DNA from 3 places in the Oikeobacillus pervagus genome. Region 2 is predicted to be linked to each of the others. Evidence: riboswitches for the same ligand, from Rfam matches in the RefSeq annotation. Region 2 holds a riboswitch; each other region holds the start of a gene.
What was found. A riboswitch is a leader RNA that binds a small molecule or an ion and turns the genes downstream of it on or off. The one in region 2 is predicted to bind thiamine pyrophosphate.
Positions count from the first base shown of each region.

Region 1: another riboswitch for thiamine pyrophosphate. It lies ahead of thiW (energy coupling factor transporter S component ThiW); the one in region 2 lies ahead of J2S13_RS09460 (thiamine phosphate synthase).
Region 3: another riboswitch for thiamine pyrophosphate. It lies ahead of thiC (phosphomethylpyrimidine synthase ThiC); the one in region 2 lies ahead of J2S13_RS09460 (thiamine phosphate synthase).

Region 1 is NZ_JAUSUC010000006.1:68,722-72,922, forward strand. Features, by position in the region: gene thiM (hydroxyethylthiazole kinase) at 1-742, opposite strand, end outside; gene thiD (bifunctional hydroxymethylpyrimidine kinase/phosphomethylpyrimidine kinase) at 766-1,569, opposite strand; gene thiW (energy coupling factor transporter S component ThiW) at 1,538-2,059, opposite strand; TPP riboswitch at 2,128-2,239, opposite strand; gene J2S13_RS03830 (phosphatase PAP2 family protein) at 2,309-2,983, opposite strand; gene ku (non-homologous end joining protein Ku) at 3,035-3,871, opposite strand; gene J2S13_RS03840 (DNA ligase D) at 4,023-4,201, shown strand, end outside.
Region 2 is NZ_JAUSUC010000021.1:20,439-24,639, forward strand. Features, by position in the region: gene narH (nitrate reductase subunit beta) at 1-243, shown strand, start outside; gene narJ (nitrate reductase molybdenum cofactor assembly chaperone) at 218-748, shown strand; gene narI (respiratory nitrate reductase subunit gamma) at 776-1,480, shown strand; gene J2S13_RS09455 (hemerythrin domain-containing protein) at 1,567-1,995, shown strand; TPP riboswitch at 2,056-2,165, shown strand; gene J2S13_RS09460 (thiamine phosphate synthase) at 2,239-2,844, shown strand; gene thiO (glycine oxidase ThiO) at 2,849-3,979, shown strand; gene thiS (sulfur carrier protein ThiS) at 3,985-4,179, shown strand; gene J2S13_RS09475 (thiazole synthase) at 4,184-4,201, shown strand, end outside.
Region 3 is NZ_JAUSUC010000068.1:2,177-6,377, reverse strand. Features, by position in the region: gene J2S13_RS15685 (globin-coupled sensor protein) at 1-679, opposite strand, end outside; TPP riboswitch at 1,062-1,178, shown strand; gene thiC (phosphomethylpyrimidine synthase ThiC) at 1,346-3,118, shown strand; gene J2S13_RS15675 (hypothetical protein) at 3,096-3,290, shown strand; gene J2S13_RS15670 (CPBP family intramembrane glutamic endopeptidase) at 3,485-4,159, shown strand.

The DNA.
Region 1 (4,201 bases), on a different contig from region 2:
TAATTTTCATCCGAAAAGTAGCTGTCCCTACCGGCTTTTGCAAGAATCGATAGGCTCTCTCACCGGCTATGCTCATAACTGAAGTTCCAGCAACAGCTGCAGCAAATAGATGTTTGGTACATCCACTAAAACTACCGATTAAGGAAGTAGACATACAACCAGTCCCCGTTACTTTTGTCATCATGGGGTGTCCATTATGTATTTCGACCATACGTTCACCATCGGTTATAATATCCGTTGCTCCCGTTACGGCTATAATCGCTCCAAGCTTCTGACTTGCATGGATCGCAAGTTTAGCTGGGTCAATCTGTATGTCTCCAGCATCCACTCCTCTTGTAGAACCCTCTTCACCGATTAAAGCAGCAATTTCCGATTGATTGCCTCGAACAACGGAGACTTCTACTTGGTCTAGAAGTTCTTGCGCCCTTTTTGTTCGATATTCAGTCGCTCCCACTCCGACTGGGTCAAAAATAACCGGTATCTCTATATGATTTGCCATCTTTCCTGACAGGATCATCGATTCAAATGAAGGTTCTCCTAAAGTACCGAAGTTTAAAACTAGACTTTGGGCTAGTTTTGTCATATTGGCCGCTTCCTGTTTCGCATCCGCCATAACTGGTGACCCCCCAATGGCCAATGTCACATTGGCACAATCATTGATTGTGACATTATTCGTGATATGGTGTACGAGCGGGTGTTTGGATTGAATTGAAGAAAATAAACGTAAAATTTCGTCTTTCATAAGATCCGATCGTCTCCTTTTGTCTACTGTTGATAACCCGCTTTTTGATATAATTCATAAAAATGATGGGTTGGGCCATGTCCTTTTCCGATATCTAAACTATGGGTAATGGCCATTGAAATATATTGTTTTGCCTTTTTTACGGCAGTATATAAATCATTCTCTTTCGCTAAGTTTGCGGCAATCGCTGAAGAAAGAGTGCATCCTGTTCCATGAGTATTTTTTGTGTGAACTCTCTTTCCTTTAAACCAATGAATATTTTCACCATTAAAGAAAAGATCATGGGGTTCCCCCTCAAGATGTCCCCCTTTTAATAACACATTGGCTGCTCCTAATTCACAAATTTTTTTACAGGCTGTTACCATGTCTTCCTCTGTCTGGATTTTTATTCCTGTTAATTCCTCTGCTTCTGGAACATTTGGAGTGATGATATCTGCTAACGGAACTAGTTTTTCAATTAATGCTTTCACCGCATTTGGCAATAGAAGAGAATGCCCGCTTTTTGAAATCATCACCGGGTCTAATACAATTGGCTGAGATTTTCTTTCCTTTAAACTACTTGAAACAGTGTCAATAATTTCAACAGATGAAAGCATGCCAATTTTCACGGCATTGACTGGAAGATCATCGTAAATCGCCTCAATCTGCTGCCGAATGATATCGACATCAATATTTTGAACGCCCCTTACTTCCTTTGTATTTTGCGCTGTGACAGCTGTTATAACAGACATTCCAAATACTCCATGTGCTGAAAAGGTTTTTAAATCAGCTTGAATTCCTGCTCCTCCACCTGAATCAGAACCGGCGATAGTTAGTGCTGTTTTCATATAAAATTCCTCCTACCTGTGGTGTTTTTAAAAGAGCCTTGACTAAAACTATTCCAATGATTGCTCCACCAAGGGAACTAATGATGAAAGATGGAATAAACCCAAATAAAGCCACTTCTTTTCCGAGAAACAAAAGGGCTATAGGATAAGAGCAAATCGCCCCAATCATTCCTGTCCCAATGACTTCACCAAAAAAAGCCCAGGAAAGTTTTTTGCTATATAAAAATAGTAAACTAGCAAGCAAAGCTCCGATCATACTACCTGGAAATGCTAACAGTGAGCCTGTTCCAAATAAATTTCGCAATAATGAAGTCGTAAAGGCTTGCAACACGGCGTAACTTGGACCTAATAGAACGGCTGAAAGAATATTTACAACATGCTGGATGGGAAACACTTTAGCAAATCCAACCGGTATATAAATTAAATGACTTGTGACCGTTGTGATCGCCACGAGCAATGCGGTGATCGTTAACTTACGCGTTTGATTCAATGAATAATCCCCCAATGCCTTATGCACTGGGGGATTGGTGTTTACAAAAAACGTAAAAAAGTTTATTAAAAATCAATTTCACACTTTCCTACGCTGGTGTTAACCAGATCAGGTTCTAGGGTCAAAGAATAGTGGATTCTTACTCTCAACTGGCCATATCCAGCTCCCCCAGTGCGCGTTATTCACTTTTCCTCCATCAATATATCATACCACTTCTTTTTTTGTAAATGTTCCGCTTGAAGAGCCAATTCATCCCGACTTTTGCCTCTTTTTCTTGATAAGATGCCAAACATCTTGATATAAAAAGATAGAAATAAACAACCAAACAGCTCCTATAAAATATCCCCCAATCACATCCGTTGGATAATGAACCCCTAAATAAATTCTTGAAATCCCAATTAATAAAACCGAAAGCATTGCCAGACTGATTCCCAAAATTCTGGAAAATTTATGTTTTAGAAGTTCAAATAATAAAAATGCGATCAATCCATAAAAAACAAATGAATTCATTGAGTGTCCGCTTGGAAAGCTGTATCCACCTTGGTGTATTAAAGGGTGAATATCTGGTCGTTCCCTTTGAAAAATCTCCTTCAGAACACGATTTAGCATGACACCAGAAACAATTGTGAATATAAAAAATATACTGTACTTCCCTCTTTTATAAATCATTAACCAAATGATCACGACGATACTGCCGATGGAAATCCATTTAAAGGATCCAAAAAACGTGATCCACTCCATCCCTTTCGTTAAATTAGGGGAAATTCTTGCTTGAATAAAATCAATGACAACCTTGTCAAAATAAACAACTTCATTCCCTTTCCACATTTGAATCACGACCATAAATCCTATCGTGAAAACAATGACGGATAAGAGGAGCAAGATAAAATACCTCGCGGTTCGTTTCATTTCTTTTTCATTCATTGTTCTCATCCTATTTATGTATTGGGCAACCAGAGTCACCCATTTTTTTCATCACTGTGCTTTTTTCTTCGTAATCGTTTTTCTTCTTTTTGCCGGTTCTTTCTTTTCCGTCGACGGTTTTGTTCGATCAATGGACGCTTGTAAGGCAGCCATTAAATCGGTCACATTTGTTTTCGTTTCCTTTTCCTTGGCAGTCACTAAATTTTTTCCATGTCGTTTGGACTCAATTAATTCCATTAAATGTTTACGATATTCGTCTTCAAATTTTTCTGGTACAAATGGAGTCGTTAATTGATCAATTAAAAGAATGGCTGTGTCCAATTCTTTTTTCGTTAGTTCGTTTTCAACCGGAACATTGGGCACATCGGCTGCTTTTCTTACCTCATCAGGATAATGGATGGTCTCCATTAATAATGTATTTTCATACACACGGATCACAGCCAATTGTTCCTTTGAACGCATCATAATCTTCGCAAGTCCCACTTTTTCGGACTCATTTAAAGCGGTTCGTAACAGGGAATAGGCTTTAGACCCTCCTTCATTAGGAGACATGAAATAGCTGCGATTAAAATAGATGGGGTCAATTTCGTTTATTTTAATGAAATCAATAATCTCTACTGCTTTCTCTTCATTTTGTTTTTTTAATTCTTCCAGTTCTTGTTGGTCAATGACCACGAATTTCCCTTTTGTGATTTCATACCCTTTTACCATATCTTCACTTTTTAATTCTTCTTCACAAACAGGACATACTTTCTCATATTTAATTGGTGTATGGCATTTTTTATGAAGGGTTCGTAAAGATATATCTTTATCTTCTGTTGCTGCATGTAGTTTGATCGGAATATTCACCAAACCAAAACTGATGCTCCCTTTCCAAATGGTATGCAAATATCTCACCTCTTCCCGAATAAAAATAAGTGATTCTGAACTTATTTTGCACCAATTCAACATCGAATCATACTAATGAAGATTTGGAAATAACATTCGAAAAGAAGGGAGATAATAAGAAAAGTTTACAAAAAAAGAAAAGGGGAACCAAATGAATTTAATGTTACCGACATTAAAAATGGAATGTCCAAATGATACTAATTGGTTATATGAAATAAAATACGATGGATTTCGCGCTATCCTTAAATGCGACCAAAATGAGCTCCAACTAATCAGTCGAAACGGAAAAGATTTGCTCCCTCTTTTTCCCGAAATTCGCCAATTTTTACA
Region 2 (4,201 bases):
GAGATCGCTCGTGATATGTATGAGCTATCAGCGATTGCTAAATATTCAGATCGTTATGTCATTCCTAGTGCTCATCGTGAAAGGGCTGGCGATATGTTTAAAGGTCAAGGAAGTGTCGGGTATGAATTTATGGAAAGTTGTGATGCTTGTGCAGTAGGGAGCTATGACCAACAAGATCCACTTTTCTATTACGGAGAACAATATTGGAGGGATATGGATGAATCAAAGACAGAAGGTATTTAGTCTCGTATCAAAGTTCCTCCAATATCCAGATGAAGAGTGGCGAAACCTTGGGGAAATTGAAAGGGAGATTGAACAATGGAAATCACTTAAAATTCGACAACCATTGTTAAATTTTTTCCGATATTTGCATTCTACATTATATGAAAAACTATGTGAAAATTATGTATATACATTTGATTTTCACGATAAAACGACTTTATACTTAACGTTTTCTGTCTTTCAAGACCAATGTGATCGCGGACCCGCACTTGTTCAATTAAGACGGCAGTATTTGGAATCGGGTGTCGATTTATACTCGGATGAACTTCCAGATTATTTGCCACTTGTATTAGAATTTGCAGCGATTGCACCGGAAAAAGCGGCAGGGAAATTATTAAAGTTACATTTTCGAGCAATTCGACAATTGCAATTGGAACTTCAAGCGATCGGCAGTCCATATAGCGATTTATTAATGGCTTGTATCGAAACGATTGAAAGTTTGAAGTCGGAGGAAAAAGTGTCTTAAATACAATACTTGAAGGGTGGGATGTTATTGAGCTACCTTGATTATTTTCTATGGGTGATCTTTCCCTATATCGCCTTAGCTGTTTTCGTTCTTGGACATATATATCGTTATAATACAGACCAATTTGGGTGGTCAGCCAAATCGAGCGAATTTTTAGAAAAGGATCGTCTGAAATGGGGGAGTATTCTTTTCCATTGGGGAATCGTCTTTGTCTTCTTTGGTCATGTTGGTGGAATTTTAATTCCAAAACTATGGTTTGAAAGGATTGGAATTTCAGAGGAAGCTTACCACTTTGGTGCAGTCTGGTTTGGTGGTGTAGCAGGAGTGATGACAGTCATTGGAGGATTTTTGTTATTTGTGAGAAGGGTGTCGGTTAAACGGATTTTAGTCAATAGTTCACCTAGTGATTTTGTCAGTCTTGTCCTTCTCGGGATGGTCGTTCTTGCTGGATTTACCAATACTGTTGGTTTCACCACATCTGGTGGTACGTTTGATTATCGTGACTCACTTGGCCCGTGGTTCAGGGGGATTTTAACTTTTCGCCCAAAACCTGAACTGATTGCCAATGCTCCTTTTGGCTTTCGCTTGCATACCTTTTTGGCCTTTCTTTTGTTTGCTGTTTGGCCATTTACAAGGCTCGTTCATCTGTTTAGTTTGCCACTTGAATACTTAAAGCGAAAATACATCGTGTATCGAAAAATGAATCCAGCTGAAATGCAACGGAAAAATTAACTAAGACTTGAGACACTATGATGATGGATAGTGTCTTTCTTTTATTTTTTTCGGCAACAATAGTAGAGAGAAAGGAAGTGAACATATTGTCGGGACCATCATTACGGCAACTCCATGCACATCGTTCCATCCATGATGGTGCATATTCGGAGGCGAAAAGTTTAACTGATTTATTACTCAATTTGGTAAAAGATCATAAAGAAAAAGAGGCACTTGAAGTAGCAGATGCGTTAGTTGAACATTGGGAACAGAGGGTGATTGGTCATGCAGATTCTGAAGAAGAAGGCTTTTACTTAGAAGTCACAAAAAATAACCCAAAACTTCACGATAAAATTATTATGTTAACAAGAGATCATGATATCATTCGGACCTTCGCACGTGAAATTCGTGAGGAATTAAAGAAAAACAAAGTAACGGAAAACATATTAGATCGATTTAAAGCATTACTACTCATAAACAAGCTACATAGTCGGGATGAAGAACGATTTGTGTTTAAAATGGAGGAGAATTCATGAATTCATCATTGACAAGATGAAGAAAAGTGATAAGATTAAATCGAAATTAATCATTGAATGAATGACCACTAGGGGTGCCTTTCCTTAAAGGCTGAGATTAAAGTGTAACTTTAAAACTCTTAGAACCTGATCTGGTTGATGCCAGCGGAGGGAAGTGGAAATTGAGAGCTTATTTTGCTCGCCTTTTCACCACTTTCCTAATGTTGGAAGGTGGTTTTTTTCGTGCAATTAGGGGGAATGCACTTGTATAAAATCCATGCAATCACAAATGATTGCCTTCCATTTGATCGTCTCGTTCAGATTATTTTAGATATTCAATCAGAGGTTGATTTGATTCAAATAAGGGAAAAGCGCCTTACTGAACAAGAGCTTATGAAACTTGTTCAATATTTGATTAAATCTGGAGTTTGTAAAGAGAAATTAGTGATCAACACTCATTATGAAATCGCAGTAAATTACGGTTTGGCTGGAGTCCATTTGCCTGAAAATAGTCGCCATGCAACGGCAATCAAAAAAGCCTACCCCCATCTTATCGTTGGGCGCTCGATTCATTCTCTATCAAGTGCAATTCAGGCGGAAGAAGATCATGTAGACTATATGTTCTTTGGACATATTTTCCCAACCGCATCAAAAAAGAACGTTGCGGCTAGGGGTGTGGAATCACTCCGGGAAATTGTACAACATGTACATACACCTGTCATTGCGATCGGGGGAATTACCCCACAAAACGTCGAAAGGGTAATCCGGACGAATGCTTGTGGGATTGCCATTATGTCGGGTATTTTCAATGAGCCAAATTGGAAGTCAAAGATTCGCCAATATCAGCTCTATGGAAGAAAAGGGGAATGAAATGATGATGTATGACATATTAGTGATTGGTGGCGGGGTAATCGGTTGTTCCATCGCTTATCATTTAGCCAAAAAAGGACATCGAATTGCCATTGTGGAAAGAGGAGAGCTCGGTCAGGAGGCTTCCAGTGCTGCAGGAGGAATGCTTGGGTCACAAAATGAATTTGATGAAGAGCACCCATTATTTCCTTTAGCACAAAAAAGCCGTCAAATGTACCCAAATCTACAAGCTGAGCTAAAAGAGTTAACAGGAATTGATATTGAACTAGTACAAGAGGGGTTATTAAAAATGGCTAGTTCATCCAAAGACCTTGAGGCAATCCATCGCCAATACCAATTTTTGTCGAGTCGGAATCCCCATATCACTTGGTGTGAAAGGGATGATTTACTTCAAATGGAAACAAATCTTTCAGAAGAAGTAGAGGCCGGCATCTACATCCCTGAAGACGGTCAAGTTTCAGCGCCAAAACTTTCTAAGGCACTTGCAACAGCTTGTAAAAAAATGTCTGTTTCAATTTATGAGCGAACAGAAGCCATTGATATGATCATCCAAAATGAAAAAGTCGTAGGCGTCAAAACCAATCATCACGAACTCTTTGGACATCAAACAATCATTGCTAGTGGGGCATGGTCCAATCAATTGCTAAAAAAAACGGGTAGGTCCATTCCGATGATTCCAGTGAAGGGTGAATGTTACTCTGTTATTTGCGACCAACCATTAATTCGTAAAACGCTTTTCAATGTAAATGGATGTTATATCGTTCCAAAATCAGAGAATCGTTTGTTAATTGGCGCAACCTCTACTCCCCATTGTGATCAACATCATGTGTCAGTGGCAGGTCTACATTCATTAATTATTCAGGCAACAGCGATGTTACCTAAAATAAAAGAAAGTACATTTGAAAGAGCATGGGCAGGAATTCGCCCACAAACAGGTGATGGAATGCCGTATATGGGCGAACATCCTGAATTAGAAAATCTATATATTTGCACAGGCCATTATCGAAATGGAATTTTACTTACACCTATAACCGGAAAGCTCTTTTCAGACTATATTACTGGAAACAGGGAAGCGAGTGAACGATTAAAGCCGTTTTCACTCGATCGGTCATTCGTTGGAGGTGAAATCAATTGAAGGTCATGATTAATGGGAATGAAATGACATTTTCAAGTGAAATTCAAACAATAGAGGACGTGATCACTCATTTACAATTGAAAAAAGAATTTTCAATTGTAGAAGTCAATCAAACGATTCTCCAAAAGGGTGATCATGCGAAAACCCCTATTGCTGATGGAGATCGGATTGAGATCGTTCATTTTGTAGGAGGAGGATGATAATATGTTAAAAATTGGACCC
Region 3 (4,201 bases), on a different contig from region 2:
GAACCTTTTCTATTGAATCATTCGTCCGGTCTGTTAAACTAGCCAACTCTGAACTTGAAATAGCGAGTCTATGTTTTACTTCCTTCTTTACTTCGCTTTCTTTTATCTGTTGTTGAAGAATCTTTTCATTATATGCATCTAAAACTAATTGTTGTTCCAAATTTAATAGTTTCGCAATAACTTGTAATGTTTGTGTGCGATCTGTACGGTTTACCATTTTGTCTGTGATCACTTGAATCATCGTACTGTGTAGATTTTGAAAAGCTCCCATATACCATTTGGGTGCCAATCCAATATGAACATGGACATGAGCAACCCGTTCACGCTTCTTGATGTACTCTTCATTAATCTTTCCATCAAACATTTCTATAATATGGTGAGTCAAAGTCATTCGAAGTCGCTCCACTGTACTACTATCGTCAATAATCTTTTTCAAGTGTGGAATTTTTAAAATCGTCGTATAAAAGGATCTAACAATACCCTCAATATGTTCTTGAATTAAGGGTTGAACCGCCTTCGCCAATTTTAAATCCTTCTCTGTTAAATGAATCATTTCTACTTGCTGCTGTAATATTGGATCAGCAAGCTTCATTTCAATTTCTGATTCTTCCGCTTTAAGGATCCAATAGCGTTCAGATTGGTGATCTTTTTTATCCCATCTCTTAAAAAATGCTCCCATAATCATTTGCCCCCTAAATTAAAGGTGAAAAACTTTTTCATATAAGAAGGTGTTATACTTCACGGATTCAGCCCTCTATTTTTCTATCTATATATTATTTCGGCTTTTTTAATCTAAATTAAAGGCCTGTTTAATAAACGCATTTTAAACTCATCTACTTAGAAAATTATACTAAATATAGGGTTGGTTTTCCATCCTCTCTCGATCAACCTTTTAGGACATGAATTTTTCAAGCGACGACAGTTGATGTCATAATTCCAAAAGACAATCAATAGACTAGTAATAAGCATCACGCTGTCTTAATTGTAATCAATGCTTTCAATACCTTTACAAATCCTATTATTCGTGTTAGCTTGAAGATGAGTTTTACATTTACAACTTATGATTCTACTAGGGGCGTCCATTCAGTTTGGACTGAGAGAAGAGCACGTTTTAAGTTCTTTGACCCTTAGAACCTGATCTGGATTATACCAGCGTAGGGAAGTAGATAATGAACGTACATAGATCCTATGTACCTATAATTATTATCTATTCCATCGGGCTTCTTGAACAGAACCCCGATTTTTTTATGTCTAAAAATGAGTCCCTTATCCCGACTCATATAGACATCTTCATCATCTCCTATTAGCTGGTGTAACCCCAAATAAACTATTGGAGGGACATTACATGTCACAAGCAAATAACGTAAATATCGATTTCAAAAGCCAATTTCCAGCAAGTAAAAAAGTTTATGTAGAAGGATCAACTCCGGACATTCGTGTACCGATGAGAGAAATTGAACTTAATCCAACACAGACAGATTCAGGAGTTTTTGAAAATGAACCTGTAAGAGTTTATGACACAAGCGGACCTTACACAGATCCTGAATTTCAACCAGACGTACATAAAGGGTTACCAGAATTACGAAAAAATTGGATTTTGTCGCGTAACGATGTTGAGGAATACGTTGGGAGAGAAGTAAAGCCTGAAGACAACGGGAACCGAAAAGCCCAGGACACTCCTGTTCTTAAACCTGATTTCAATCACAAACCATTAAGAGCGAAAAAAGGGCAGGCTGTTACCCAAATGCATTATGCTAAAAAGGGCATCATCACACCAGAAATGGAGTTTATTGCGATACGGGAAAATCTCGATGCAGAATTTGTACGAAAAGAAGTGGCAGAAGGACGCGCGATCATCCCAGCTAACATTAACCATCCTGAAAGTGAACCGATGATTATCGGAAGTAATTTTCATGTAAAAATTAACGCAAATATTGGGAATTCTGCTGTAAGCTCCTCCATTGAAGAAGAAGTAGAGAAAATGACTTGGGCTACTCATTGGGGTGCTGATACGATTATGGATTTATCAACAGGGAAAAATATCCACACAACAAGAGAATTTATTATTCGCAATGCACCTGTACCAGTAGGAACTGTTCCTATTTATCAAGCTCTTGAAAAAGTAAATGGGATTGCTGAAGATTTAACATGGGAAGTTTACCGTGATACGTTAATCGAACAGGCAGAACAAGGGGTTGACTATTTTACAATCCATGCTGGTGTCTTATTACGTTATATTCCAATGACCATTAAACGCACGACTGGCATTGTTTCACGCGGAGGTTCTATTTTAGCACAATGGTGTCTAGCCCATCATCAAGAAAACTTCCTATACACTCACTTCGAGGAAATCTGTGAAATATTAAAGGCTTATGACATTTCTGTATCATTAGGAGATGGATTAAGACCAGGATCCATTGCCGATGCAAATGATGAAGCACAATTTGCTGAATTAGAAACGCTTGGTGAATTAACACAAATCGCTTGGAAACATGATGTTCAAGTTATGATTGAAGGACCAGGGCATGTTCCAATGCATAAAATTAAAGAAAATGTTGAGAAAGAAATGGAAATTTGTAAAGGGGCTCCTTTTTATACATTAGGACCATTAACAACAGATATCGCTCCGGGATATGATCATATTACTTCTGCGATTGGAGCAGCAATGATCGGCTGGTTTGGTACTGCAATGCTTTGCTATGTTACACCGAAAGAACATTTAGGTTTACCAAATAAAAATGATGTGCGCGAAGGAGTTATTGCTTATAAGATTGCTGCCCATGCAGCTGACTTAGCAAAAGGACATCCTGGAGCACAAAAACGTGATGATGCATTATCAAAAGCACGCTTTGAATTCAGATGGGTAGATCAATTTAATCTAGCCCTAGATCCTGACCGCGCGCGCGAATATCATGATGAAACACTTCCAGCTGAAGGAGCAAAAGTAGCGCATTTCTGTTCGATGTGTGGACCGAAATTCTGTTCAATGAGAATTTCTCATGACCTACGTAAACAAGCAACAAATGAAACAACAAACATTGATGAAAAACAAATTAAAGAAGGAATGGATCAAAAAGCTAAGGAGTTTGTTGAAAATGGATCAGCCATTTATCGATAAGCAAAAAAAAGTAGAAGCATTAAAAAGTGAAATTTCTTTTTTAAACCAAAAAATTAAAGAATTAGAAGCTGAAGTGAACTCCATTCAGCGACAATGTAATCATCAATTTCAGGAAAATGCCTTTATGCGCAAATGTATTAAATGTCATCATGCTGAAAGTTTGCATTATTAAGGGGGAACTATTCCCGTATTAAAAAGGAGATCCTATTAGGAAAAGACCAAGTCACTGTGATTTGGTCTTTTTCTTGCTCTATTTGCATACTCCTCCTTAATATCAAAGGAACATGATTGTCAACATAAAGAATCTATTGCTAAAATAAGGATAAAGCATACATTTGAAAATGCAGATAATTTTAGGAGGGTCAATTGGAGACTGAAATAAATGTAAAAAGGGAAAGTAAAGGGAGTCACATAAAAGCACTTTTTTTGTATCTGTTCATCTTTTACCTCGTCTGGGCTTTTAAAGAATTATGGCTGGTAAAGTATATATATCTATACGATGAAACTACATCCGCTTTATTGATGGCGATCATTAAGATTTTCGTTTGGATTGTACCCACATGTTTATGGATAAAATATTATTTACATATTAACCCGATTAACTACTTAAAAATGAATGTCCATGTAAAAAGAGGATTATTTTGGGGAGTCGTTCTTTCATTAATACTTGGCTTACGTTTCGCCTTTGAAGTTTATATCCTTCATCATCAAAGATTTCATTTTGATTTATCACTGACTAGTTATTTGAATGTTTTTCTTCTTTCAGGAATTACCGAAGAAATTGTATTTAGAGGATTCATTCTTCAAGAAATAGGGAAAAAAATGTCCTTCTGGAAAGCCAATCTAATCACAGCTTTCTTATTTCTTGTCATCCATTATGCCGTTTGGATGTATGATGGGATATTTTTTGATGTATGGAGTCATCTATACGTTTATCTCCTTGGTTTGATTTTTGGATTTGTCTATAAAAAAACAGGCTCATTATGGTCAGTAGTTCTATTGCATTCATTTCATAATTTATTAATTATGATCAGTTTTTAACAGTAGTAAAAACGCTTGGAGAATTTGAATTCCAAGCGTTTT